Regions from separate parts of the Halomonas flagellata genome, predicted to be linked through region 1. Evidence: predicted binding sites of a transcription regulator. Region 1 holds the regulator's gene; each other region holds the start of a gene.
What was found. The regulator sigma-54, encoded in region 1, starts transcription at its own class of promoters, with help from an activator protein. The targets are predictions, from matches to a motif close to TGGCACNNNNNTTGCTNT.
Positions count from the first base shown of each region.

Region 2: the regulator sigma-54 is predicted to act here: its motif matches at 4,770-4,787, upstream of MKP05_RS09930 (HAD-IIB family hydrolase).
Region 3: the regulator sigma-54 is predicted to act here: its motif matches at 2,715-2,732, upstream of MKP05_RS16065 (P-II family nitrogen regulator).

Region 1 is NZ_JAKVPY010000001.1:134,771-144,240, forward strand. It holds gene rapZ (RNase adapter RapZ) at 1-217, opposite strand, end outside; gene ptsN (PTS IIA-like nitrogen regulatory protein PtsN) at 267-737, opposite strand; gene hpf (ribosome hibernation-promoting factor, HPF/YfiA family) at 744-1,052, opposite strand; gene MKP05_RS00625 (RNA polymerase factor sigma-54) at 1,301-2,713, opposite strand; gene lptB (LPS export ABC transporter ATP-binding protein) at 2,864-3,589, opposite strand; gene lptA (lipopolysaccharide transport periplasmic protein LptA) at 3,598-4,125, opposite strand; gene lptC (LPS export ABC transporter periplasmic protein LptC) at 4,122-4,721, opposite strand; gene MKP05_RS00645 (KdsC family phosphatase) at 4,726-5,283, opposite strand; gene MKP05_RS00650 (KpsF/GutQ family sugar-phosphate isomerase) at 5,309-6,301, opposite strand; gene MKP05_RS00655 (calcium/sodium antiporter) at 6,354-7,313, opposite strand; gene MKP05_RS00660 (ABC transporter ATP-binding protein) at 7,459-8,271, shown strand; gene mlaE (lipid asymmetry maintenance ABC transporter permease subunit MlaE) at 8,268-9,050, shown strand; gene mlaD (outer membrane lipid asymmetry maintenance protein MlaD) at 9,118-9,470, shown strand, end outside.
Region 2 is NZ_JAKVPY010000009.1:172,811-182,280, forward strand. It holds gene MKP05_RS09915 (MBL fold metallo-hydrolase) at 19-900, opposite strand; gene MKP05_RS09920 (MBL fold metallo-hydrolase RNA specificity domain-containing protein) at 1,066-2,475, opposite strand; gene MKP05_RS09925 (glycosyltransferase family protein) at 2,579-3,799, opposite strand; gene MKP05_RS09930 (HAD-IIB family hydrolase) at 3,796-4,731, opposite strand; gene glyA (serine hydroxymethyltransferase) at 4,947-6,212, opposite strand; gene MKP05_RS09940 (amino acid adenylation domain-containing protein) at 6,343-7,743, opposite strand; gene MKP05_RS09945 (ABC transporter permease) at 7,825-9,470, opposite strand, start outside.
Region 3 is NZ_JAKVPY010000021.1:19,895-29,364, forward strand. It holds gene MKP05_RS16050 (ferredoxin--NADP reductase) at 1-225, shown strand, start outside; gene glnK (P-II family nitrogen regulator) at 469-807, opposite strand; gene MKP05_RS16060 (ammonium transporter) at 953-2,272, opposite strand; gene MKP05_RS16065 (P-II family nitrogen regulator) at 2,314-2,652, opposite strand; gene MKP05_RS16070 (accessory factor UbiK family protein) at 2,942-3,283, shown strand; gene MKP05_RS16075 (YifB family Mg chelatase-like AAA ATPase) at 3,344-4,849, shown strand; gene MKP05_RS16080 (hypothetical protein) at 4,891-5,379, opposite strand; gene MKP05_RS16085 (alpha/beta hydrolase) at 5,376-6,359, opposite strand; gene MKP05_RS16090 (malate synthase G) at 6,768-8,942, shown strand; gene MKP05_RS16095 (substrate-binding domain-containing protein) at 9,033-9,470, opposite strand, start outside.

The DNA of each region.
Region 1 (9,470 bases):
GGCTGGGAAAGCGTTCCAGCGCATGGGGCAGGTTGCGGGCGTCGATGCTCACCGCGATCGAGGTGTGGAGGGAGTGGTCGCTGCTGAGTTCGTCCACCAGCGGGCCGAGCAGCATGGCCGGCAGGTTGTCGATGGCGTAGTAGCCGAGATCCTCGAGCGCCTGCAGTGCGATCGACTTGCCTGAGCCGGATCGGCCGCTGATGATCACGAGCTGCATGGCGGGTCTCCTGGTCGTGTGGCTGGCCGGGTGGCCCGGTGAGGGGCGATCAGCCCGAGGATTGTCGTCGGATCGCCTCGATGAGTCGTTCATGAAGTTCGCGCTGGCTCGCGCTCTTGCGCAGCCGGCCCCGGGTCTCGGCATCGTTCATCACGCCGGCGACCTGGGCCAGCAGCGCGAGGTGGGCATCGTCTGCCTCTTCCGGCACCAGCAGCACGAAGATCAGGTCCACCGGTTCGCCATCGATGGCGTCGAAGTCGATCGGTTCGGCCAGTTTCAGGAAGCCGGCAATGGGTGCCTTGCAGTGCGGGTCGCGGGCATGGGGAATGGCGACGCCGTTGCCGATGCCCGTGCTGCCCAGCCGTTCGCGGCCGATCAGGCGGCCGAAGACTTCCTGGCTGTCGAGGCTCGGGGTGTTCTGGGCGATGAAGGTGCTGAAGAACTCCAGGACCCGCTTCTTGCTCCCCCCGGGCACGCCGAAGAGGGTGCGCTCGGGGGGCAGGATGGCTTCGAGTGTCATGATGGATCAGCGGGCGCCGGCGCCCTGGGCGCGGGCCTGGACCTTCTCCTTGTGCTTGACCAGCTGGCGGTCCAGCTTGTCGGCGAGGGCGTCGATGGCGGCGTACATGTCACCGTCCATGGCCTCGGCGTGCAGATCGGCACCGGCGGCATGCAGGGTGCAGGCGGCCTGCTGGCGGGCCTTCTCGACGGAGAGCGTTACCTGCACGGTGGTGATGTTGTCATAGTGGCGTTCCACGCGAGTGAGCTTCTCGCTCACATAGTCACGCAGGGCGTCGGTCAGTTCCACATGATGGCCGGTGATGTTGACTTGCATGACACGCTCCTTCGTCCTTCGATTGGTGCCTCGATTGTAACCCTTTTTCCTGCCATGCAAACCCCCCGTGAAGGGCGACGCCCGCAACGCCTGGCGCATGCCGCGACAGCGCCCGGAAACCCACTGGTGGCGGGCGCTCCGGGCGCTGTCGATGCCTCACCTCAGCCGCTTGCGCTCGCTGGAGGAGGGGATGCCCATCGCTTCCCGGGTGAACCTTGGAGAGCGCAATGGTCGTCGCCGTCCCCTTCTCACCTCAGCCGCTTGCGCTCGCTGGAGGAGGGGATGCCCATCGCTTCCCGGTACTTGGCAATAGTCCGGCGCGCGACGCTGATGCCGGCCTCCTCGAGCAGTGCCACCAGCCTGCTGTCGGAGAGCGGCTTGCGTGGTGGTTCCTCCTGGATCAGCTTGCGGATGCGGGCGCGAATCGCCGTGCTCGAGTGGGCGTCGCCATCGCCGTTGCTGACCTGGCTGGAGAAGAAGTACTTCAGCTCGAAGACCCCGCGCGGGGTATGGATGAACTTCTGGGTGGTGACCCGTGAGATGGTCGACTCGTGCATCTCCACGGCCTGGGCGATATCGGCCAGTATCAATGGCCTCATCGCCTCCTCGCCCTGCTCGAGGAAGTCGAGCTGGCGCGCCATGATCTCGCGCCCCACCCGTAGCAGGGTATCGTTGCGGCTGGACAGGCTCTTCATCAGCCAGCGCGCCTCCTGCAGGTGATCCTTGAGGAACTGGTTGTCCTGGCTCTTGTCGGCGCGGCGAATCAGTGCCGCATAGTCGGGCTGGATGCGCAGCCGCGGCAGGGCCTCGGGATTGAGCTCCACCTGCCAGCCGCGGCTGTCGTGACGGGCGACCAGATCGGGAATGACGTAGTCGCTGGCGGATTCCGAATAGCGGCTGCCGGGTCTCGGGTCCAGCGAGCGGACCAGGGCGGTCACCGCGTCGAGGGCATCGTCGTCGAGGCCGAGGCGTCGCCTGAGCAGGCGGCGGTCATCGGCGGCCAGCGCCTCGAGGAACTGGCGGACCAGGCGGCGGGCCTGGGGCAGCAGCGGGGTATCGTCGGGCAGGGCGGCGAGTTGCAGCATCAGGCATTCACGCAGGTCCCGGGCGAAGATGCCGGTCGGTTCGAACTGTTGCAGGCGCAGCAGTACCTGCTCCACCTCGCGGCTCTTGAGGCCCTCGAGCCCCTGGCCCCTGAGCCCGTCGCGCAATTCGTCGAGCGGCTGGGTCAGGTAGCCGGCGCCGTCCACGGCGTCGATCAGGCTCTCGGCGATGTGCCGCTGGCGCTCGTCCAGGTCGGTCATCGCCAACTGCCAGGCGAGATGGCTCTGGAGGCTCTGGCCCTCGGCCTGGCGTTCGAAGTCAGGGCCCTCGCCGCCACCGGCGGGGGCGCCCAGGTCTTGATAGGTGTCCGACCAGTCGCTGTCGACGGAGAGTTCGCTGGGGATCTCGCTGGCCCAGTCGTCAGCGGGCGTCTCACTCGCCGCCTGCTCGCCGAAGCCGTCGTCGAGCTCCAGCATGGGGTTCGCTTCCAGGGCCTGCTGGATCTCCTGGCGCAGGTCCAGGGTGGAGAGTTGCAGCAGGGCGATGGCCTGCTGCAACTGAGGTGTCATGGTCAGTTGGGTACCGACGCGCAGTTGCAGAGATGCTTTCATGGCCATGAGAGGTGTGTGCTCATTCGCCGAAAACCTCCACCCTAGTCCGCTGTCGGTCGTCTTGCAAGGCTTTTATTAGCAATAAGCGTGCCATTGGCAATTAGTGTGCCTATTTGTAACAATGGCCTTTATATCAGAAAGTTGCGGTTCCGGTGCTCAGAGGCGGAAATCCTCGCCGAGGTACACTTCCCGTACCCGCTGGTTGGCCAGGATCGCCTCGGCATCGCCTTCGGCGATGATTCGGCCGTCGCCGACGATGTAGGCGGTGTCGCAGATGTCGAGGGTCTCGCGCACATTATGGTCGGTGATCAGCACGCCGATATCACGGGCCTTCAGCTGGCGGATGATACTCTTGATCTCGCCCACCGAGATGGGGTCGACCCCGGCAAAGGGCTCATCGAGCAGGATGAAGGCGGGCTCCGTGGCCAGCGCCCTGGCGATCTCCACCCGCCGCCGTTCGCCGCCGGAGAGGCTCATGCCGAGGTTGTCGCGGATATGGGTGACATGGAAGTCCTCGAGCAGCTGCTCGAGTCGGGCGCGGCGGCCGGCGCGGTCGAGATCCTTGCGGGTCTCGAGGATCGCCATGATGTTGTCGGCCACCGAGAGCTTGCGGAAGATCGAGGCCTCCTGGGGCAGGTAGCCGATGCCGGCCCGGGCCCGCTCGTGCATTGCCGCTCGCGTCAGGTCCCGGTCGTCGATGTGCACCTCGCCGACATCGGCACGCACCAGGCCGACGATCATGTAGAAGGAGGTGGTCTTGCCGGCGCCGTTGGGGCCGAGCAGGCCGACGATGCTGCCCTGACCGATGGCGAGGCTGATGTCCTGCACCACGCGGCGGCGCTTGTAGCTCTTGGCCAGATGGCTGGCGCGGAGTGTCTTCATGTCGTCCCTTACTGCTCGGGCTGCAGGGTCATGCGCACGCGCTGGCGCTCCTGGACGCCCTCGGCCTCGGAGCGGGCCTGGACCACGCGACGATCGAGGAAATACTCCAGATAGCCGCCATCGAAGGTGTCGCCGGCCTGGTGCAGCTCGGCACGGTCGATCAGCTCCACCCGCCGCTCGGCGACGTAGTAGACGATGGTGCGCCCCCAGCCGCGCACGAGCGGCTCGTCCGGCGCGGGCTGCTGCTCGATGTAGGCACGCTCGCCGGTGGCGATGGCGTGGGAGAGTTCGCCTGCCTCGTTGCGGCGGATCTCGACCCGGTCACCGGTCAGTCGCATGCTGCCCTGGCGGATGTCCACCTCCCCGGTATAGACGGCGGTGCCGGCGCGGTCGTCGAGATCGAGCTGGTTCGCCTCCACCTCGATGGGGGCGCTGGCGTCGCCCTCGAGGGCCAGCGCCGGGGGGGTGGCCAGGACCGTGAGCGCCAGTCCGAGCAGTGCCGGGGCCAGCAGGGAGGCAGGGGACTGTTGCGTCATGGCTCGGGGTCCTCGTCGGTGGGGGGCGTCTCGGGCGGATGGTGGCCGCGAACATTGTCGGTCAGGCGGACGCGATTGTCATGGATCCAGGCGTCGAAGCGCTCACCGCGCATGCGTTGGGGCGGCTGCTGCAGCAGCGCCGCGGTCTCGCTCCAGGCGTGGCCGGTGTCGGCATCGAAGTGCAGGATGTCGGTGTCGAGCTGCCAGCGCTCCGCGGGGGCGCGCAGGCGGGCGTCGCCGGACAGGGTGAGGGGGTTGCCGTCGGCGCCCAGGGTGCCGACGGCGCCATGGCCGAACCAGGTGCGCCCCGAGGTGTCGATCAGCCGGGCTGCCGGGGCCTGCAGGCGGGTGACATCGTCGTGGGGCGTATGCACCAGGCGCGGGGTGTCCAGGCGCTGGTGTGCCCGGCCCTCGGCGTCGAAGCGCGTCAGGCGAACCCCTTCGAGGTAGTAGTCCGGTTCGCCGGCCTCGTCGCGCGGCACCGGCCCCGGCTCCCGGGAGGCGCGCTGGTCGAGCAGGGCGAGTACGCCGCCGAGCACCAGCAGCAGCAGGAACAGCCAGACCCGGAATGACGGTCGCGGCAGGCGCAGCGCCATGGCCTCAGTCGGCTCCGTGCAGGTAGGTGTCGACCACGGCATCCCAGTGTCCCTGGGCCTGGAGCAGGACGTCGCAGATCTCGCGCACCGCGCCGTGGCCGCCGGGGCTGTCGGTGACCCAGTCGGCGTGCCGGCGGATGTAGGCGGGGGCGCCGGGCACGCTGATGCCGACCCCGGCGCGCTTGATGGCGCCCGCGTCCGGCAGGTCGTCGCCGCAGTAGGCGACCTGGTCCAGCTCGAGGCCGAGCCGGGTGCACAGTTCGCGCAGCATGGGCAGCTTCTTCTCCACTCCCTGGTAGAGGTGCTTGATGCCGAGGGCGGCAGCGCGGCGGCTGACCATGGGCGAATCGCGGCCGGTGATCAGCGCCACCTCGAGCCCCGCACGCTTGAGCAGCTTGAGACCGTGGCCGTCGTGGGTGTGGAAGGCCTTGATCTCGATGCCGTCGGCCTGGAAGTAGAGGCGGCCGTCGGTGAGCACGCCGTCCACGTCCAGGGCCAGCAGGCGCACGCGGCGCAGCCGGTCCACCAGTTGGGTGTCGAGCAGGGGGGAATCGAGGGTCATGAGGACTCCTTGGGGGAAAGGGGCATCAGATCACGCCACTGGCGAGCAGGTCGTGCATGTGCAGGGCGCCGACCGGCCGGTCGTCGTCGTCGACCACGGCCAGGGCGGTGATGCGGTTGTCTTCCATGATGCGCACCGCCTCGGCGGCCAGGATGTCGGCGGCGACGCGCTTGCCCGGCCGGGTCATGACATCGTCGACCCTGAGGCCGGAGAGGTCGCTGTGCTGGTCGAGGGTGCGGCGCAGGTCGCCATCGGTGTAGACCCCGGACAGGCGGCCGTCGGCATCGACCACGCAGGTGAAGCCCAGGCCCTGGCGGGTGATCTCCAGCAGGGCGTCGCGCAGCGGGCTGCCGAGCGGTACCGAGGGGAGTCGGCTGCCCTGGTGCATCAGGTCGGCGACCCGCAGCAGCAGGCGCTTGCCGAGGCTGCCGCCGGGGTGCGAGCGGGCGAAGTCCTCGGCGGTGAAGCCGCGGGACTCGAGCAGCGCCACCGCCAGGGCGTCGCCCAGGGCAAGCGACGCGGTGGTCGAGGAGGTGGGGGCCAGGTCCAGCGGGCAGGCCTCGCGGTCGACCGCGGCGTCGAGGTGGGCATCGGCATGGCGAGCCAGGGTCGAGCCGGGGCGCCCGGTCATGCTGATCAGCGGCGTGCCCATGCGCTTGAGCAGCGGCAGCAGGGCGGTCACCTCGGCGGTCTCGCCGGAGTTGGAGAGTGCCAGCACCACGTCGCCGGGGGTGATCATGCCCAGGTCGCCGTGGCTGGCCTCGCCGGGGTGGACGAAGAAGGCCGGGGTGCCGGTGCTCGCCAGGGTGGCGGCGACCTTGCCGGCGATGTGGCCGGACTTGCCCATGCCGGTCACCACCACCCGGCCGCGGCAGGCCAGGATCAGCTCGCAGGCGCGGTCGAAGCCCTCGTCGAGGCGTTCGACGAGGGCGGTGATGGCCTGCTGCTCCAGCTGCAGGGTGCGTCGGGCGCTGTCGCGCAGCGGGGAGCTGCGGGTGGGGGGGGTGTCTGTCGTCATGGCGATGATTGTTGCCCGTTGCTGAGTTTCACTCAAGTGCGTGACTGACCGTTCAGGAGATCGGTGCTGGCGCGGCGAGGCTGGCGATGCCGAGCCAGGTCAGATAGCCGGCATAGCTCAGCGCCAGCAGCCCGCCGGGGAGTCGGCCCAGCTGGCCGCGTCGCTGCCACAGCAGCAGCATGCCCAGCGCAAGGGTCAGCACCAGCATGACCGGGAAGTCCCGGCTGCCCGCCGCCGGGTCGATGGGGCCGGGGGCCAGCAGGCCCGGCACCGGCAACACGGCGAGCATGTTGAACAGGTTGGAGCCGATGACATTGCCGATGGCGATGTCGTGGTGGCGCCTCAGGGCGCTGGCCACGCAGGCGGCCAGCTCCGGCAGGCTGGTGCCGATGGCCACCACCGTGAGCCCGATGGCCAGCTCACTGACCCCGAGACCGCGTGCCAGTTCACTGGCGCCCCACACCAGGGCGCGCGAACCGATGACCATGACCACCAGGGTCAGCACCAGCCAGAACAGGGCGCGGGGGAGGCGCATGTCGGGAATCTCGCCCACCGGGGCCGTGTCGGGAGTGTCGGCGCGGACCAGCCACCACAGGCTGAACACCAACAGCAGGATCAGGAAGAGCGCATCGATGCGGCCAAGAATGCCGTTGGCCAGGGCATAGCCGGCCAGGCCGGTGGCGCCGAGCAGCAGCGGCAGCTCGCGACGCACGATGGAAAAGCGCACCGGAATCGGCACCACCAGGGCGGTCACGCCGAGCACCAGGCCGAGGTTGGCGATGTTCGAGCCGAGCGCGTTGCCGATGGCGAGGTCGGCAATGCCGTCCAGCGAGGCCATCACCGAGACCACGATCTCCGGTGCCGAGGTGCCCAGGGCGACGATGGTCATGCCCACCAGCAGGGTGCTCATGCCGGCCCGGTGGGCCGTCGCGGCGGCGGCGCCGACGAAGCGCTCGGCGCTCCACAACAGGGCGATGAAGCCTAGCAGTACGACGATGAGGGGAACCAGCATGGCAGATACGGCCCTGGCCAGGACGGAAAGGGCGCCCATTAAACGTTCTCGGTGGACGTGGTGCAAGCCGGGTGGAGCCGATGGTGGCGTAATGAGGCAAGGTTAGGATACGATGTTCGATAATTTACTCGAGGGACACGAGCCGATGAGCGACACTCCCTTCGTGGTGGTGGAGGGGCTGCATTTCTCGCGGGGCGAGAAGGAGATCTTCCGCGGTGTCGACCTGCAGGTTCACCGCGGCAAGATCACCGCCATCATGGGGCCCAGCGGTACCGGCAAGACCACGCTGCTCAAGTTGATCGGCGGCCAGCTCCATCCGGACGCGGGTCGCGTATGCATCGATGGCGAGGACGTGCACCGCCAGTCGCGCAAGGCGCTGTTCGCCATGCGCCGGCGCATGGGCATGCTGTTCCAGAGCGGGGCACTGTTCTCCGACCTCAGCGTCTACGAGAACGTGGCCTTTCCGTTGCGGGTCCACACCGACCTGCCGGAGTCGATGGTCCGTGACCTGGTGCTGATGAAGCTCGAGGCCGTAGGGCTGCGCGGTGCCCGCGAGCTGATGCCGTCCGAGCTCTCCGGCGGCATGGCGCGTCGCGTGGCGCTGGCCCGGGCCATCGCCCTGGACCCGGAGCTGATTCTCTACGACGAGCCCTTCGTCGGCCAGGATCCGATCTCCATGGGCGTGCTGGTGCAGCTGACCAAGCGGCTCAACGAGGCGCTCGGGCTTACTTCCGTCATGGTCTCCCACGACATCAAGGAGACCCTCACGATCGCCGACTATGTCTACGTGATCGCCGATGGTCGGGTGATGGCCCACGGCACGCCGGCGGGGCTCGACGTCGACCAGGATCCCCGGGTCAGCCAGTTCGTTCATGGTGAGCCGGACGGGCCGGTGCCCTTCCACTATCCCGCGGTGGACTTCTTCACCGACATCCTCGACGCAGGAGGGCGGCGATGATCCGGCACATCACCCACCTGGGGCGCCGCGGCTGCGAGCTGCTGGAGGCGCTGGGGCGGGCGGGAATCTTCCTCTTCCTCTCCGCGGTCGGCGTGCCGTCCCGGGAAGGCTGGTACCTGTGGTTGCGGCAGATGCACTTCGTCGGCGTCCTGTCGCTGGCCATCGTGCTGGTCTCGGGGCTGTTCATCGGCATGGTGCTGGCGCTGCAGGGCTATACCATCCTGGTCGATTTCGGTGCCGAGCAGGCGCTGGGCCAGATGGTGGCCTTGTCGCTGCTGCGCGAGCTGGCCCCGGTGGTGGCGGCGCTGCTGTTCGCCGGGCGGGCCGGCTCGGCGCTGACCGCCGAGATCGGTCTGATGAAGGCCACCGAACAGCTGACCAGCATGGAGATGATCGGTGTCGATCCCTTGCGGCGGGTGGTGGCACCACGGCTGTGGGCGGGAGTCGTCGCCCTGCCGTTACTGACCATCGGCTTCAGCGTGGTGGGGGTGTATGGCGGCTACCTGGTCGGTGTCGAGTGGCTCGGTGTCTTCGAGGGATCCTACTGGGGCAACATGCAGGCCAGCGTCGAGTTCATCGCCGATATCGGCAACGGCATGGTCAAGAGCCTGGTATTCGCCCTGGTGGTGACCTGGATCGCGGTCTTCCAGGGCTACGATCTGGTGCCCACCGCGGAAGGCATCTCCCGGGCCACCACCCGCACCGTGGTCTACTCCTCCCTGGCGGTGCTCGGCCTCGATTTCGTGCTCACCGCGGTGATGTTCGGGGGGCTGTCCTGATGGTGGTGGCTCGCGATGCGTGGACGTGCGATGTGCCAAGACTTGGGTTGATGTTCGGAGAAACGCAATGAAGCGCAGCAAGATGATGGAACTGGGGGTCGGGCTGTTCATGCTGGCCGGCATCCTGGGGCTGGTATTCCTCGGGCTGCGCGTCAGTGGCCTGACCTTAACCGCCCCAAGCGACACCTTCCGCCTCGAGGCCAACTTCGCCAACATCGGCAGCCTCAAGCCGCGAGCGCGGGTCACCCTGGCCGGGGTCACGGTGGGGCGGGTCGCGGCCATCGAGCTGGATACCGACTGGTATGACGCCCGGGTGATCTTCGAGCTCGATGCCGAGCTGGAGGACCGGCTGTCGCGGGACACCACGGCGGCAATACTCACCGCCGGTCTGCTCGGCGAACAGTACGTCGGGCTCTCGGT
Region 2 (9,470 bases), on a different contig from region 1:
CGGGTCGCCGGCCGGCCCTCAGAACCGGTTGATCGGCACCTTGAGGTAGACCTGGCCATTGTCCTCGGGGGGCGGCATTTCCCCGGCGCGCATGTTGACCTGCACCGAGGGAATGATCAGCTTCGGCATGCCGAGGGTCGCGTCGCGCTCGGTGCGCATCCTGACGAACTCCTCCTCGCCGATGCCCTCGTGGACGTGCACGTTGAGGGCACGCTGCTCCGCCACGCTGGTCTCGTGCTGGTACTCCTCGCGACCCGGCGCCTTGTAGTCGTGGCACAGGAAGAGGCGGGTCTCGCCCGGCAGCGCCAGCACCTTCTGGATGGAGCGGTAGAGCGTGCGCGCATCGCCGCCGGGGAAGTCGCAGCGCGCGGTGCCGTAGTCGGGCATGAACAGGGTGTCGCCGATGAAGGCGACATCGCCGATCACGTAGGTCAGGCAGGCCGGGGTGTGGCCCGGGGTATGCAGCACCCGCCCTTCCAGGTGGCCGATGGTGAAGGTGTCGCCCTCCTCGAACAGGCGGTCGAACTGGCTGCCGTCGCGGGCGAACTCGGTGCCGGCATTGAAGGCCTTGCCGAAGACCTCCTGGACCACGGTGATCTTCGCACCGATGCCGGTCAGCCCGCCCAGCGCCTCGTTCAGGTAGGGGGCGGCCGAGAGGTGATCGGCGTGGACATGGGTCTCGAGGAGCCACTCCACGGCCAGGCCCTCGCGCTCGATGAAGGCGATGATCGCGTTGGCGGAGCGCACGTCGGTACGCCCGGAGGCGTAGTCGAAATCCAGCACCGAGTCGAGGATGGCGCAGGCGTGGCTCGAGGGATCCTGCACCACATAGCTGAAGGTGTTGCTCGGATGGTCGAAGAAGTGGGTGACAATGGGTCGGGCCGCGGTTGGCTTGGACATGGAAGGAACCTCCTGAATGTCGCTGCCTCACGAGATGGCGACAGCATACCCGAAAACAGGTTCTAAGATTAGATTATTTAATTATATAGAAGCGAGCCGACCGTCGCCGTCGTTATCGAACTCGACCACCGTCGGCGCCGGTAGGTCTCCAAGGGTAGGGCACGGTCATATCTCGATGCGGTCGCCGTAGGCAGGAATCTCGGCCTCGATGCCGCTCTCGGCCAGGGTCCGCTTGAGCACCTGCTGGGCCCCCGGCTCGCCGTGCACCAGGTAGAAGCGCGGCGCGTTGCGGAAGGCCCCGGCCCAGCCGATCAACTGGCTCTGGCCGGCGTGGGCCGAGAAGCCACCGAGGGTGTGCACCCTGGCCTTCACCGCCAGGTCCTGGCCGAACACTCGTACCCGCTCGGCCCCGTCGACGAGCTGTCGGCCGAGCGTGTCGGCGGCCTGGAAGCCGACGATCACCAGCCGGGTGTTGGGCTTTTCCAGGTTGTAGCGGAAGTGATGGGTGATGCGCCCGCCGTTGCACATCCCCGCCCCGGCAATGATGATCGCCCCCCCATGGATGCGGTTGATGGCCATGGACTCCTCCACCGTGCGGGTCAGCCGCAGGATCGGCAGGTACCGGCTGGTGTCGCCGCTGGCGGCCACGTTGAGCACCTTGAGATCCTCGGGGTCGAGCGACTTGCGCGCTCGCTGGTAGAGTTCGGTGACGCGGATCGCCAGGGGGCTGTCGAGGAACACCATCTGCTGGCGCAGTCGCCCCTCATGGTAGAGCACGCTGAGGTGGTAGAGGATCTCCTGGGTGCGCCCCACGGCGAAGGCAGGGATCAGCACGTTGCCACCATCGGCATGGGCCTCCTCCAGCACCCGGGCGAACTCCTCGAGGGTCTCGTCCAGGGGGCGGTGGTCACGATCGCCGTAGGTGCTCTCCATCAGCACCAGGTCGGCATCAAAGACCTTCTCGGGATCCTTCATCAGCACCGAACCGGGGTTGCCCAGGTCCCCGGAGAAGACCAGGCGCTTGGCCTGGCCGCCGGAGGGGATGGTCAGCTCGACGATGGCCGAGCCGAGGATATGGCCGGCGTCGCGGAACACCAGGGTCGCGCCGCCGGGCAGCCTGACCGGCTGACCGTAGGGGTGGGACTCGCAGAGCGCCAGGGTGCGCTCAACGTCCTCGAGCTCATAGAGCGGCTCGACCGATGGCTTGCCGTTGCGCTTGCGCCACTTGTTCTCCCACTCGAGATCCTTGGCCATGACGAAGGCGGCATCGCGCAGCATGATGTCGAGCAGGTCCCGCGTTCCGCGGGTGCAATGGATCGGCCCGCGGTAGCCCTCGCGCACCAGCTTGGGCAGCAGCCCGGCGTGATCCAGGTGGCCATGGGAGAGCACCACCGCCTCGAGTTTCCCGGCCAGGGCGCCGAAGGGCCTGGCGTTGGCCTCGTTGGCATCGGCCCCACCCTGGTGCAGCCCGCACTCCAGCAACAGCCGGTGGGAGCCGCCGTCGCCATCCAGCTCGATGAGGTATCGCGAGCCGGTGACCTCGCCGACCGCCCCCTGGAAAGTCAGTGTCGACATGGCGTTTCGATCCTTTCCCTGCGAACCCATGCCTTCAGCATACTGGATCAGGCCGGCTCGCGCGCAGCCCGCCGCGGGCTCGGTGGCGCGGACTTGCGCTGGATCACACCTGGCCGGCGCTGTCGCGCTCCACGGCCTCGGCCAGGCGATCCGGCAGATCGGGAATTGCCGCCTTGACCCGGTTCCAGCTGGGGATGAAGGGCCGCTCGCCGGGGTTGTCGAGGAAGGCACTGCCCGCCTCGAGCAGGTTGGCGGCGAACAGTTCCACCGCGCGCTCCTCGCCGTGGCGATCCAGGCTCAGGCCGTTCATCACCGCATCGTGGTCGTAGGCCTCGATCAGGTCCAGCGCCAGGCGGTAGTAGGTGGCCTTGAGGGTGCGGAAGCCCTCGGCGCTGAAGGTCACACCCTGGGTGGCCAGCTTGCGGTAGAGTGCCTTGGCGATGTCCAGACTCATGCGGTTGAGCCCGCTCGAGGCGTCCTCTTCCGAGACCGGCTGGTGCTTGTGATCGTAGGCGTCGGCCAGGTCGACCTGGCAGAGCCGCTTGGTCGAATAGTTGCGGTGCACCTCGGAGAGCACGCCGATCTCCAGGCCCCAGTCGGCGGGGATGCGGATGCCGTCGAGCACCTCGGCACGCATCGAGAACTCGCCGGAGAGCGCATAGCGGTAGCTGTCGAGGTACTCCAGGTAGGGCAGCGGCCCGTGCATCTTCTTGAGCGCCCGCAGCAGCGGCGTGACCATCAGCCGCGACACCCGGCCGTTGAGCCGCCCCTCGGCGATGCGCGGGTAGTAGCCCTTGCAGAACTCGTAGTTGAAGTGGGGGTGGGCCACCGGATAGAACAGCCGCGCCAGCATCCCCCGATCGTAGGTGAGGATGTCGCAGTCGTGCAGGGCAACCACGGCGCCACGCTGCGAGGCCTGGACATAGCCGGCACAGTACCAGACGTTGCGGCCCTTGCCGGGCTGCTGGGGGGCCAGCCCCTGCGCCTCCAGCTCGGCATCCAGCGCCCGCAGCCGGGGACCGTCGTTCCACAGGATGCGGTGGTGCTGGGGCAACGTCGAGAAGAACTCCCGGGCGTGGAGAAACTGCGCGCGGTCGGCGCGATCGAGGCCGATCACCACCTCGGCGAGGTAGGGCACCCGGGCGATCTCGTCGACGATGTGCGCCAGCGCCGGCCCCTCCAGCTCCGAGAACAGCGACGGCAGGATCAGGCTCATGGGCCGGCGTGCCGAGAAGCGCACCAGGTCGTCCTCGAGCTCGGCCAGCGGACGGCGGGTCAGGTTGTGGAAGTCGGTGACGATGCCGTTCTGGTGGAAGTCGCTCATGTCGCCTCCCCCGAGGCTTCACGCCTGGACACCTCACGCGCTTCCCGGACCTCCGCCGGAATCACCCGGCGGTCGGCTCGCCCCCACCAGTAGGCCACCCCCTCGGCCCAGCCGGCGGGTCCGGTCGCCTCGCTGCGATAGAGCGCCGGCTGCTGCGGCGACACCTCGAGCCCGTGACAACCGCGGATCACCACCGCCTGGTCGACGCGCTCGAGCATGGCGATATCGTTGGGGCCGTCGCCGAGCCCCAGGGTCAGGGGGCGGCTGCCGCGCAGCGCCTGGAAGCGCTCGATCAACCAGCTCACGGCGCTGCCCTTGTGGGACTCGCCGGTGACATGCCAGAAGCGCCCGCCACGGACCAGGCGCAGGCCATCGCCCTCGAGTCCTTCCCGAAAGGCCACGAGCCCGTCGTCGTCATCGGCCCAGACCAGCGGTTCGCTGCCCTCGCGCATCCGCGCCAGCCGCGCCTCAGGTTCCGCCAGGCCGGTGAAGCCGGCCAGCTCCTCCAGCGACATCTCGCTCATGGTGGTGAAGCGCACACCCAGCCGATCACGCCACACCGCGAGCCGCTTGCGGATAAAGCCGATGTCCACTCCCAGGGTCTTGATCACCAGGCCGTCGGGGCCGGGGCCGCGGTCCAGCCGGGCGTGGCACCAGGCCGGCGGCAGCCCGGCCACGGCGCCGTTCTCGGCGATGAAGGGCGTATCCATGAGGCCAATGGCCTGGCGCAGCGGCACGATCTCGCTGCGGGTCTTGCTGGTCACCGGGATCACCGGCACCCCGAGCGTTTTCAGCCGGGCGAGCCAGGGCCGCGCAGTCGACCAGTCGTAGCTGTGGTGATCGAGCAGCGAACCGTCCAGGTCGGTGAAGAGCAGGCGCGGACGAAGCGCGGGATCCTGGGTGACCGAGTCACGGGAAGCGTGCTGGGGCATGGCGTGTCCGGCTCCATGGTGGTGAAGTCGTCATGCCTGATGCAGGGAGCGTGCCAGCCTAGCGATAACCGGCACGGAACGGCGTCTCACCACCGACCGACCGGCAGCGGCGCCGCTGCCGGATGACGGCGCACACCGGAGAAGCACATGAAAACGCCCCCTCATGGTGCACCATGAGGGGGCGTCGCGTGCGGGGCGCTCTCGCGCCCGGCCCCTCAGCGATAGACGGGGAAGCGGGTGCAGACGGCCTCGACCTTGCCCTTCACCTCGGCCTCGATGGCGGCGGTGTCGGCGCCTTCGGCCATGACGTCGAGGATGTCGCAGATCCAGCCGGCCAGCTCACGGCACTCGGCCTCGCCGAAGCCGCGGGTGGTCACCGCCGGGGTGCCGATGCGCAGGCCCGAGGTGACGAAGGGGCTCTGCGGGTCGCCCGGCACGGCGTTCTTGTTGACGGTGATGTGGGCACGGCCCAGGGCGGCGTCGGCGTCCTTGCCGGTCAGGCCCTGCTTGATCAGCGAGAGCAGGAAGAGGTGGTCCTCGGTGCCGCCGGAGACGATGTCGAAGCCGCGCTCGATGAACACGCCGGCCATGACCTGGGCGTTGGTCACCACCTGCTGCTGGTAGGCCTTGAAGCCGGGCTCCATGGCCTCCTTGAAGCAGACCGCCTTGGCGGCGATGACGTGCTCCAGCGGGCCACCCTGGCCACCCGGGAAGACCGCGGACTGCAGCTTCTTCTCGATGTCGGCATCGTTCTCGGCGGAGAGGATCAGGCCGCCGCGCGGGCCGCGCAGGGTCTTGTGGGTGGTGGTGGTGACCACATGGGCGTGGGGCAGCGGGCTCGGGTAGACCCCGGCGGCCACCAGGCCGGCGATGTGGGCCATGTCGACCAGCAGGAACGCCCCCACCTCGTCGGCGATCTCGCGGAACCTGGCCCAGTCGATTATCTGGGAGTAGGCGGAGAAGCCGGCGATGATCATCTTCGGCCGGTGCTCGCGGGCCAGGCGGGCCACTTCCTCGTAGTCGATGCGGCCGGTGGCATCGATGCCATACTGCACGGCGTTGTAGTGCTTGCCGGAGAAGTTGGGCCTGGCCCCGTGGGTCAGGTGGCCGCCGGCGTCGAGGCTCATGCCCAGCACGGTGTCGCCCGGCTTGACCAGCGCCTGGAAGACGGCGCTGTTGGCCTGGGAGCCCGAGTGCGGCTGGACGTTGGCATAGCTGGCGTCGAACAGCTGCTTGGCATAGTCGATGGCCAGTTGCTCGACGATATCGACGTACTCGCAGCCGCCGTAGTAGCGCTTGCCGGGATAGCCTTCCGCATACTTGTTGGTGAGCTGGCTGCCCTGGGCCTCCAGCACCCGGGGGCTGGCGTAATTCTCGGAAGCAATCAGTTCGACGTGTGCTTCCTGACGAGCGACTTCCTTCTGCATCGCATCGAACAGGACGTCATCGAAACCGGCAATCTGCATGTCACGGCTGAACATCGGCGGGGAACCTCGCATCACGGGGAAAGCTGAGCTGCGCATGATACCCCAGCCCATGACGGCTTTCACTTGAAAGGCCGTCATGGGCATCACCATCTTTTCTCATGCAGGCTTTAGCCAGACTGCAGCGTCAGCGGGTCTCGACGCTCAGCGAGAGCTTGTCGGGCAGCGCCATGGGATCGCCGGCCCAGGTCTCCAGATTGCTCTCCGCCGGCAGGGTGATGCCGACTTCCAGTTCCTCGGCGGCGCCGGCCATCAGATCGACCAGCCCCGTCAGGACCGCTTGCACCTGGGGGCCGAACAGCATGCCGAAGCCCTGGGCCTGGGTACGGACCTGCTCGAGGTACTGGGCCTCGGTGACGCCCTCCATGGCCGCGCCCAGGGTGGCCAGGCGGCCGAACAGCCCCTGGTCGGCCAGCGTCAGGTGGATCTCGCCGCCCAGCAGCGTGGCTGCCTCCAGCAGGTCGGCATCGGAGAAAACCGCTTCCGGCGACACGCCGTCGGGCAGCACCACAGGCAGCTCGATATCGATGAGCAGGCGCAGGGCCTCATGGACGGTCACACGGCTGTTGCTTCTCAGGATGCTGCGACCGCCCTCCTCCTCCCAGTCGCCGAGGAAGGTCGCATCCAGGCGCAGCTCGCCGCTGCCGTCGGTGAGCACCTTGCTGGCCATGCGCAGCTGGGCCCGCTCCTGTTCCGGGGCGAGCTCGATCATGCGGGCCAGATCGAGCCGGATGCCGTCGAGGCTCAGGCCCCCGATGCCGTCGCTGAAGTCACCATCGAGGTCGAGTTCCGCCAGTGTCGCCACCAGGCGGTCGGACGCGATGTCGATGTCACGGATGGCCAGTAGCTCCAGGGTCTCCTCCCCCGCCCCCTCCAGCCCGGCCAGGCCCTCGAGGCGCAGGGAACCGAGGGTGAAGGAGCCGGCCCCCAGGTCGCCGAGGTCCTGCCCGGTGCCGGCCACCTCGGTGATCTCCAGCATGCCGATGGCATCACGGGACAGCGACTCGCCGCGCACCCTGGCGATGGTCAGGCGACCCCCGCCCTCGCGGAAGGCCGCCCCCTGGAAGAGCTCCTCGGCGAGCTCCGAGGCCATGTCGATGACGATGTCGTCGATGGCCAGGCTGCCGATGCGCACCTCCTCCGGTGCCAGGTCGCCATCGAGCGGGAAGACTGCCCGGGACGGCTCGCCCAGCACGATGCGTTCGGCGCTCATCAGCGGCAACTCGGTCAGGCCGTCCTCGAGCCGCAGCCCCTCGAGGATCACCTCGTCCGGGCTGTCGTAATCGCCCTTGACGATATAGCGCGCGAGGCGCAGGCGCTCCCCCTCGTCGGTCTCGAAGACCAGGTCCTCGGCGGTGGCACGGCGGCGCAACAGCGCCCCGGATACCTCGCCGAGCTCGAAACTGCCGTGGCCGCCGAACATGGCACGCAGGTCGGCCTCCAGGCGCTCTGGGTCGTCGGCCAGCGCCGGGGCACCGGCCAGCAGCAGGGATGCCCCGGCGATCAGGGGCCAGCGGGAGTCAAGCACGGAACACCTCCGATGTGAGCGGTCGATCTGGTTGAGTCTACCCCGAGAGCCCGAGCCCCGCCCCGTGCAGGGGCCGGTGGCTCAGGTTTCGCCGAGCAGCCCGAGGCTCGCGGCCGGCGCCTGACGGCGCAGGCCGCGGGAGAGCAGGTGGCCGATGGTACCGATCGAGAGCGCCCCGCCCAGCGGCAGCACCAGCCACAGCCAGCCGTGCAGCCGCGGCGTCAGGTCGAACCAGGCCAGGTAGATGGCAGCGGTGGCGAGCTCGGCCAGCAGCGCCCCCATCAGCCCGCTGGCCAGCCCCAGGATGGCGAATTCGGCCCCCTGGGCCCGGGAGAGCAGCCGGTTGCCGGCGCCGAACACCCGCAGCAGGCCACTCTCGTGGGCACGCACCGGCCGGCTGGCGGTCAGGGCGGCATAGAGCACGCTGACGCCGGCCAGCAGCACGAAGCCGAGCACCAGCTCCACCGCCCGGGTCACCTGGGTCAGCACCTCGCGCACCTGGCCGAGGATAGCATCGATGTTGAGCAGCGAGACCCCCGGGAACTCCCGCACCAGGCGGCGCTGGGTGTCGCCATCGTCGCCGTCCAGGTGGAAGGCGGTGATATAGCTGTGACCGAAGCGCTCCAGTACCCCCGGGGGAAAGATCACGTAGAAGTTGGGCCGGAAGCTGTCCCAGTCCAGGTCGCGCAGGCTGGTCAGTTCGCCGACGATCTCGGCCCCGCCGATGGTGAAGGTGAGGGTGTCGCCGAGGGCGAGTCCGAAGCGCTCGGCCAGGCCGTCCTCCATGGAGATCGGCACCCGTTCGGCCCGGGACTCGGCCTCCACGGCAGCGAACCAGCCGGCCGGCTCCTCCAGGGTATCGAACCACTGTCCCGCGACCAGCCGGTTGCCCTCGGGAAGGGTCTCGCGCCAGGTCAGGTTGAGCTCGCGGCGCAGGGCATTGTCGCCGCGAGCCTCCGCCGGCACCGCCTCCCGCGGCGGCCGGTCGTTGATCGCGGTGATGCGCCCGCGCACCATCGGATAGAGGGCACTGCGCGCGTCGGCGGCGTCACCCAGGACATCCTTGAAGGCCTCACGCTCGGCGGGCTGGATGTTGATGGCGAAGTAGTTGGGGGTGTCCTCGGGCAGCTGGTCCTGCCAGGTGGTCAGCAGGTCGCCGCGCACCAGGGCGATCATCGCCATGGCGAAGAAGGTCACCGAGAAGGCGAGCAGCTGGCCGAGGCTGGCACGGCGCCGGCGGGCGAGCTGCTGGCCGCCCAGGCGCAGGGCCTGGGCCAGCCCCCCCTCCTGGCCGCCTCGCCGAGGCAGCCGTGCCGCGAGTCGCAGCACTGCCGACAGCAGCAGCGCACCGAGGCCCCAGAGCACCACCAGCATCACCAGGCCACCGAGCAGCAGCCCGGCGGAGAGGCCGAGGTCGCCGGAGTAGAGCCACAGCAGGCCACCGAACACCAGGGCCGCCACGGCCACCACCAGCCAGGCCGAGACCGGCAGCGGGTCGAGCTCGCGACGCAGCACCTTCAGGGCGCTGACCCGCTTGAGCCGCAGCAGGGTCGGGCCGGCGAAGCCCACCAGCACCGCCAGGGCGGTGAGGATCCCCAGCCACAGAGGCAGGCCCCCCGGCGGCGGCAGCGTGAGCGGCAGGAAGGTGGTCAACAGCTGCAGCAGCGCCGCCTGGCCGGCCAGCCCCAGGGCCGCGCCGAGCAGCGAGGCCACCAGCGCCAACCACA
Region 3 (9,470 bases), on a different contig from region 1:
TTCCATACCACAGGGCGCCTCACCGACCATATCCGCAGCGGCAAGCTCGCCGAGGATACCGGCCTGCCGCCGCTCGATCCCAAGCAGGACCGGGCGATGATCTGCGGCAGCCCGGCGATGCTCGACGAGACCAGCGGCCTGCTCGACGAACTAGGCTTCAACATCTCGCCGCGCATGGGCGAGCCCGGCGACTACGTGATCGAGCGCGCCTTCGTCGAAAAGTAAGCGCCACCCGGCTTCGCCGGGAGCTTGAAGAGCGGCGCTTCGCGCCTGGAAGCTTGAAGCTATAAGAAAACCGCCTCCGTGGCCTTGCCACGGAGGCGGTTCTATTTAGGCTGCCTTCCAGCTTCCAGCTTCCAGCTTCCAGCTTCCAGCTTCCAGCTTCCAGCTTCCAGCTTCCAGCTTCCAGCTTCCAGCTTCCAGCTTCCAGCTTCCAGCTTCCAGCTTCCAGCTTCCAGCTTCCAGCTGTCAGACCGCATCCTTGCCGGTTTCGCCGGTACGGATACGGATCACCTGCTCCAGCGGGGTGACGAAGATCTTGCCGTCGCCGATCTTGCCGGTATTGGCCACCTGGGTGATGGCATCGATCACCTTCTCGGCCATCTCCTCGTCCACGGCGACCTCGAGCTTGACCTTGGGCAGGAAGTCGACCACATACTCGGCACCGCGATAGAGCTCGGTGTGCCCCTTCTGGCGACCGAAGCCCTTGACCTCGGTGACGGTGATGCCCTGGACGCCGATCTCGGAAAGGGATTCCCGCACGTCGTCGAGCTTGAAGGGTTTGATGATGGCGGTCACCAGTTTCATGGTTGCTGTCCTCGTCCTGTCCGGGTGTCGATGGCCGGGGCCATCATGCTAGTAGCGCTCATGGTGTCCAAGCATACACCGCGGAGGGGGGGAATAAAAAAGGCCCCCATAGGGGGCCTTGGCAAGTGCGTGAAGACACGTGAGGTTATTCGGCATGCGGCTGGGGTCTGGGGTGCGCCACATGACCGCTGGCGCCGCGGCCGAACCCCCCGCCGTTGACGTTGGCCACGCGGAACTCGGGGTAGGCTTCCAGGCCGCACTCGGCCAGATCGACCCCTTCGTACTCTTCCTCTTCGCTGACCCGCACGCCCATCACGGCCTTGAGGATCAGCCACACGATCAGGCTGGCCACGAACACCCAGACGAAGATGCCGAGGATGCCGATGATCTGGGCGCCGAAGCTCGTGTCTCCGTTGGAGAGCGGCACCGCCAGCACGCCCCAGATGCCCACCACGCCGTGCACCGAGATGGCGCCGACCGGATCGTCGAGCTTCAGCTTGTCGAGGCTGACGATGGAGGCCACCACGAGGGCGCCACCCACGGCACCGATCAGCATGGCGCCGAACGCCGAGGGCGCCAGCGGCTCGGCGGTGATGGCCACCAGGCCGGCCAGGGCGCCGTTCAGGGCCATGGTCAGGTCGGCCTTGCGGAACCACAGCTTGGCCAGTATCAGGGCGGCGATGACGCCACCGGCGGCTGCGGCATTGGTGTTGACGAACACCTGGGCCACGTTGTTGGCGGAGAGGGCGTCGGACATCTTCAGCTCGGAGCCGCCATTGAAGCCGAACCAGCCCATCCACAGGATGAAGGTGCCCAGGGTGGCCAGGGGCAGGTTGGCGCCGGGAATGGCGTAGATGGTGCCATCCTTGCCGTACTTGCCCTTGCGCGGGCCGAGGATCAGCACGCCGGCCAGGGCCGCGGTGGCACCCGCCAGGTGCACGATGCCGGAACCGGCATAGTCGGAGTAGCCGACCGCGTCGAGCCAGCCACCGCCCCAGGTCCAGTAGCCGGAGATCGGGTAGATGACCGCGGTCATCACCACGGCGAAGGCGAGGAAGGCCCACAGCTTCATCCGTTCGGCCACGGCACCGGAGACGATGGACATGGCGGTGGCCACGAACACCACCTGGAAGAAGAAGTCGGAGCGCATGGAATAGTAGGGGGCGTCCGCGTCACCGGAGAGCACCGCATCGACGCTGTTCTCGGCGCCGATCAGGAAGCCCAGGCTCGGCAGGAAGCCGCCCGCGCTGCTGGAGTACATCAGGTAGTAGCCCACCAGCAGGTACATGGTGCAGGCGATGGCGAACAGGGCGATGTTCTTGGTGAGGATCTCGGCGGTGTTCTTGGAGCGCACCAGGCCGGCCTCGAGCATCGAGAAGCCGGCGGCCATCCACATCACCAGCACGCCGCAGATCAGGAAGTAGAAGGTATCGACCGCATACATCAGCTCGGTCAGCTCGGTCAGCTCTGTCATGGGATTACTCCGTGCAGGGGATCATGGCGTCATCAGACGGCGTCGGCACCGCGCTCACCGGTGCGGATGCGGATGACGTCCTCGAGCGGGGTCACGAACACCTTGCCGTCGCCGATCTTGCCGCTATTGGCGGCATTGCAGATGGCCTCGAGCACTCCTTCGAGGCGTGCGGCGTCGACGGCGACCTCGACCTTGACCTTGGGCAGGAAGTCGACGACGTACTCGGCACCGCGATAGAGCTCGGTGTGGCCCTTCTGCCGGCCGAAGCCCTTGACCTCGGTGACGGTGATGCCCTGGACGCCGTTGTCGGCCAGTGCCTCGCGGACATCGTCGAGTTTGAATGGCTTGATGATGGCGGTGATGAGCTTCATCCCGTGTCTCCACTACTGGGTTGGCAGCGGCTAGTCAGCCGCCGATGCATGACTGCCCTGTCTTTGCGCAAACCGTGCCAGTAACAGGAAATCTTTTTGTTATCAGACTGATGGCTTGAGGATGGGGGGGCGAAAGGAAGCCGTATCGCCTGTCCCGGGGCAGCAAATGCACCGTTGTGGTGCTGAGTGCTGGTGCGCTTGCGCCATAACGGGGCGAGATGGGCGAATGCGCGGGAGGGGCGGCTTGCGTATCCTGTAGGCAGCCACCCCAAGACGCAGGAGAAACTCCATGGTGAGTCATGACCGCATCAGTCGCCTGGCCCAGCAGATCGGCGACCGGTTGCAGGGGGCCTCGCAGGCTCCGGAAGAGGTGCAGAAGGGGATCCAGCAGGTGGTGCGCGGCGCCTTCGACCGCCTCGAGCTGGTGTCACGGGAGGACTTCGACATCCTGATGGATGTGCTGCAGCGCACCCGGGCCCGGGTGGAGGCACTGGAGAAGCAGGTCGCCGCCCTGGAGGAGGCCCTGGAGGCCCGTCAGGCCAACGAGCCTGTCGCTGGGGCCGAACCCGGTGCCGGGGATGAGGCCCTGGCACCCGAGGAGGATGCCGGTGGTGGCGAGACCAACCGCTGAGGTCGCCCGGGCGAGGGGGGGCTGCTAGCCTGAAGTCAGACGACACGCGAGGGACCGCGCATGACGCTGGCGATCATTCACACCCGGGCCGGCCTCGGCCTCGAGGCCCCCGAGGTGCAGGTCGAGGTGCATCTGGCCAATGGACTGCCCGGCATGACCCTGGTGGGATTGCCCGAGGCCGCGGTGAAGGAGAGCCGCGAGCGGGTGCGTAGCGCCCTGGTCAACGCCGGCTTCGACTTCCCCAACACCCGCCGTATCACCCTCAACCTGGCGCCCGCCGACCTGCCCAAGGAGGGCGGGCGCTTCGACCTGCCCATTGCCCTGGGGCTGCTGGTGGCGTCGGAGCAGGTGCCGCCGGAGGCGCTGGCGCATGTCGAGAGTGCCGGTGAGCTGGCCCTCGATGGCCGCTTGCGCCCGGTGACCGGCGTGCTGCCGCTGGCACTGGCCGCCCGTGCCGCCGGCCGGAGGCTGATCGTGCCGCGGGCCAACGCCGACGAGGCGGCCCTGGCCGGTGACCTCGAGGTGCTGCCCGCCGACCACCTGCTCGAGGTGGTGGCCCACCTGCTCGGCCAGGCGCCCATCGCCCCCCACCGTCTCTCGCGGCCGGCCGCTCGCGCGGACCACGGCGCCGACCTGATCGACGTGCGCGGCCAGCATCAGGCGCGCCGTGCCCTGGAGGTGGCCGCGGCCGGCGGCCACAACCTGCTGTTGGCCGGCCCGCCCGGCACCGGCAAGACCATGCTGGCGAGCCGCCTGCCCGGTATCCTGCCGCCGCTCTCCGAGGACGAGGCGCTGGAGGTGGCGGCGATCCGCTCGGTCAGTGGCCTGCCGCTGCGCGAGCAGTGGGGGCGGCGCCCCTTTCGTGCACCGCACCACACGGCCAGTGCCGTGGCGCTGGTCGGGGGCGGCGCGAAGCCGCGTCCCGGGGAGATCTCCCTGGCCCACCACGGCGTACTCTTTCTCGACGAGTTTCCCGAATTTTCACGCCACGTGCTGGAAGTGATGCGCGAGCCCATGGAATCGGGGCAGATCCATATCGCCCGGGCCAGCCATGAGCGCCGCTACCCGGCCCGTTTCCAACTGGTGGCGGCCATGAACCCTTGCCCCTGCGGCCATCTGGGGGACCCGCGCAACCGCTGCCAGTGCACCGCCGCCCAGATCCAGCGCTACCAGGCGCGGCTCTCGGGGCCCTTGCTCGACCGTATCGACCTGCAGGTGGAAGTGCCGGCGCTGCCGCCGGAGCAGCTCACCTCACGGGCGGTGGGGGAGCCGTCGGCCGTGGTGCGCGAGCGGGTGATAGCCGCCCGGCAGCGTCAGTGGACAAGGGGGGCGCTGAATGCCCATCTGGCCGGGCGCGAGCTGGAGGCGGCCTGTGGTCTCGAGGCCGGTGATCGGGCCTGGCTGGCCGGGGTGCTGGAGCGGCTGCGCCTCTCGGCCCGGGCCTACCATCGGGTACTGCGGGTGGCCCTGACCCTGGCCGACCTGGCCGGTGCGCAGCGCCCGCGGCGAGAGCAGCTGATCGAGGCCATCGGCTACCGCCAGCTCGACCGCATGCTGAAGGGGTAGGGGGCTGCACCGCCAGCGCGCCAGGTGGTAAGGCGACCAGGCTACAGCGCCGTGGCGTCGAAGGCGCCATGGATCGTGCCTTCCCACAGCATGTCGTCGCTACCCGGGTGGCGTAGCGACAGGCTCAACCGATAGGGCAGCAATTCCCGGTCGGAGAGCTGCAGCCGCGGGCCGTCGGCCTCCAGCCGGCTGTCCAGCCGCCACTGGTTGTCACCGCCTCCCTCGGCCATGGCGTCGTTCCAGTTGAGCACCTGCGGGCCATCGGAGGCACCGAGCAGCGCCCGGGTAAGGCTCTCGAGGAAGCGCTCACGGCCGATGCTGAGGCTGTCATCCACCTCGGGAGGGGCCAGCAGCAGGACCAGGTCGCCCGGCGGACGCGGCAGGGACGGCGCCTCGATGACCCGTTTGGCGGCCCGTTCGCCGAGGCCGAACAGCGCCTGACGCAGGGTCTCGGGGCGGTCGGGCTGTGCGGCGCAACTGGCCAGTAGCAGCAGGAGGGGGAGCAGCAGGGCTGGCAGGCGCGTGTTCATCGCTTCTCGGTCTCTCGCGGGGGGATGGGCTCCAGGGCAGCGACGAAGCGGTCGAGGGCGCCGAACAGCGTCTGTCGGATCGGCTCGGCCTCGTTGACCAGATGGTGGCGTGCCTCCGGGTGGCGATGGATCTCGGCATTGGGAAACTTGCGCTCCAGTACCGCCAGGTTCCACTCCCAGTCCACGGTCAGGTCCTGTTCACCCTGCAGGATCAGGGTCGGTACCGGACTGGGCGGGAGGGCCAGCAAGCGTGGCATCCAGCGGCGCATGGCGCTGACCCACTCCATGGTCAGGCGGTCGGGCTGAAGCGGGTCCTGGTCGCGCAGGAAGGCGGCGAAGTCGGCGTCGGTGGAGTTGGCGCGGAACTTGCGCGGGATCGAGTTCACGAAGGGGCCGACAAGGAGGTGCAGCCAGCTCGACTGGTTCCAGCCCCAGGGGCGCACCAGGGGGGCCAGCAGCGCCAGCCCCGCCCAGTGGCCATCGTCGCCGCGGGCGAGGGCATCGGTGGCCAGTATCGCCGCGCCGGTGCTCTGGCCGACTCCCAGCCAGGGGCGTGGGGCCAGATTCTCCTCCTCGAGGTGCAGCTGCAGGCTCTGCAGGCAGCGGCCATAGTCATCGAAGTCATTGATGGAGGCGCGCGGGCCGCTGGAGAGGCCGTGGCCCGGCAGGTCCCAGAGCACGACCCGCCAGCCGCGATCCAGCAGGCGTTCCAGCAGATGGCGGTAGAGGCCGAGATGATCGAAGTAGCCATGCACCACGAAGGCGGTGCCGATTGGCTCCGCCGGGCTCCAGACCTGGGTCCAGAGGCGGAAGTCACGGGCATCCACGTAGCCCACGTAGAGGCCCACCTGCTCGACGAGCAGCGGTGCCAGGCCATAGTGGCCGAGGTAGCGCTCCAGGTCGTCGCTACCGGGTACCAGGCTGGTCAGGTCGACCAGACTGACGGGGCCCAGGGCCTGCAGTGGGGTAAAGTCGCTCATCGAATCCTCCGCAACGCCTGGACATGCTAGCGTCAAGGCGGTGAGCGGGCCACTGATTCCACTCGGGCGGGTCGCCCGGCAGCCCATGATGTCTTATCTTTTGGTCTAGCAGCCTGTCGGACTTGACGCTGATCTACTGCGAAACCCGGTCTTTCGGCCAATTTCATTCGATCTGATTCGTTAAATAGCTCGCTATTCGCCTCATCAGATCGATAAACTTGACTCGAAATCCGACTTTCTCGCGACGATCGGTCAAGTTCGACAGGCTGCTGGCTCGGCATGGCTTCCGAGGCTTTAGGGTTTACATATGGAATTATTTTCCACAAAATCCCGCACGCAGTCACCCAACCCGACCCAGGCCGACCGGTGCGACCCAAGACCGGCTGCCAAAGCACGAGGAGATCCACCATGACCGAACGCGTCACTCGCCACCGCCTGCAGGTGGCCACCGAGCTGGACCGTTTCATCAACGAGCAGGCGCTCCCGGGTACCGGCATCGACGCCGAGGCCTTCTGGTCCGGCGTCGACGCGCTGTTTCATGATTTGACACCGAAGAACCGTGAACTGCTCGCCGAGCGCGACCGCCTGCAGGAGAAACTGGACGCCTGGCATCGCGAGCACCCCGGCCCGGTGCGCGACCTGGCGGCCTATCGCGCCTTCCTGAAGGAGATCGGCTATCTGGTCGAGGCACCGGCCAAGGTCGGCGTCACCACCACCAACGTCGATCGCGAGATCGCCGTCCAGGCCGGCCCCCAGCTGGTCGTGCCGGTGAGCAATGCCCGCTACGCGCTGAATGCCGCCAATGCCCGCTGGGGCAGCCTGTATGACGCCCTCTATGGCACCGACGCCATCTCCGAGGAGAACGGCGCCGAGAAGGGCGAGAGCTTCAACCCCAAGCGCGGCGAGAAGGTCATCGCCTACGCCCGTGGTGTGCTCGACCGTGCCGCGCCGCTGGCCACCGGCTCCCACCGCGATGCCGTCAAGTACGCCCTGCGTGATGGCCATCTGGTGGTAACCCTCGACGGTGGCCGCGAGACCGGCCTCAAGGATCCGGGCAAGCTGGTCGGCATCAACGGTGATGCGGCCAAGCCCGACGCCATCCTGCTGGTCAACCATGGCCTGCACCTGGAGATCCAGATCGACCCCAGTCACCCGATCGGCAAGACCGACCCGGCCGGCGTCAAGGACGTGGTCGTCGAGGCCGCGCTGACCACCATCATGGACTGCGAGGACTCCGTGGCCGCGGTGGACGCTGAGGACAAGGTCGGCGTCTACGCCAACTGGCTGGGGCTGATGAAGGGCGACCTGGAAGAGCAGGTCGAGAAGGGTGGCAAGACCATCACCCGCCGCCTGCATGGCGACCGTAGCTGGACCAACAGCGATGGCGAGACCGTCACCCTGCCGGGCCGCTCGCTGATGTTCGTGCGCAACGTCGGCCATCTTATGACCACTCCGGCGGTGCTCGACGCCGAGGGTAACGAACTGCCGGAAGGCATCCTCGATGGCGTGGTCACCGGCCTGATCGCCCTGCACGACCTGAAGAAGGGCGAGGGCGAGCCGCGCAACTCGCGCACCGGCTCCATGTACATCGTCAAGCCGAAGATGCACGGCCCCAAGGAAGTCGCCTTCGCCAACGCGCTGTTCGGTCGCGTCGAGGACATCCTGGGCATGGCCCGCGACACCCTCAAGATGGGCATCATGGACGAGGAGCGGCGTACCTCGGTCAACCTCAAGGCGTGCATCGCCGAGGCCGCCTCGCGCGTGGTGTTCATCAACACCGGCTTCCTCGACCGTACCGGCGACGAGATGCACACCGCCATGGAAGCCGGCCCGATGATCCGCAAGGGCGACATGAAGAACGCCGCCTGGATCGGCGCCTACGAGCGCAACAATGTCCAGGTCGGCCTGGCTTGCGGCCTGCGCGGCCGCGCCCAGATCGGCAAGGGCATGTGGGCCATGCCGGACCTGATGGCGGCCATGCTGGAGCAGAAGATCGGGCATCCCAAGGCCGGTGCCAACACCGCCTGGGTGCCGTCGCCCACCGCCGCCACCCTGCACGCCCTGCACTACCACCAGGTGAACGTCACCGCCATCCAGCGCGAGCTCGAGGGCCAGGGGGAACCCGATCTCCTCGATGATCTGCTCAGCGTGCCGGTGGAGGAGGCGCCCGATTGGTCCGACGAGGAGATCCAGCAGGAGCTCGACAACAACTGCCAGGGCATCCTCGGTTACGTGGTGCGCTGGGTCGAGCACGGCGTGGGCTGCTCCAAGGTGCCGGATATCCACAACGTCGGCCTGATGGAGGACCGTGCCACCCTGCGCATCTCCAGCCAGCACATCGCCAACTGGCTGCACCACGGCGTGGTCGACGCCGAGCGCGTCCAGGCGACGCTGGAGCGCATGGCCAAGGTGGTCGACGCGCAGAACGCCGGTGACCCGGCCTACACGCCGATGAGTGCCGACTTCGCTGCCTCCACCGCCTTCCAGGCCGCCAGCGACCTGATCTTCAAGGGGCGTGTGCAGCCCGCCGGCTATACCGAGCCGCTGCTGCACCACTGGCGTGCCGTGCACAAGGCCAGGTAAGCCCCGCTGCGGGCTGCGGGCTGCGGCCATGAAAAACGCCCCTGCCGGGAAGACCGGTGGGGGTGTTCTTGTTGGTGGTGAGGCGGTGTTTCACTGCTCTGGCAAGGCGTCATTCCAGCCACTGAAGTGCTCGGCGTTTTCCCGGGTGACCAGGCGGGTAGGGAGGCGGATCACCTGGCTTTCCTGCCGTCCGGCCTTGGTCAAGCGCTGCAGGCTCTCGCGAATGGCCGTCCGGGCCATGCTGCGAGGGAACTGCGCAGCGGTGGCCGCCAGTAGGGGCGGGGTTTCCTGCAAGGCCGCCACGCCTTCGGGGGAACCGTCGACCGAGACGATGAACAGGTTCGTCCGCCCGGCCAGGTGCGCGGCATTGACCGCGCCCATGGCCGACGGGTCATTGATGGCAAAGACGGCGTCGAGATCCGGATAGGCATTGACGAGATAGGTCATGGCTTCCAATCCACCGCTGTAGGTGCCGCCACCGTTGTAATCGTCGCTGAGTAGCTGGATCCGGTCATGGTTGTCCAGGAC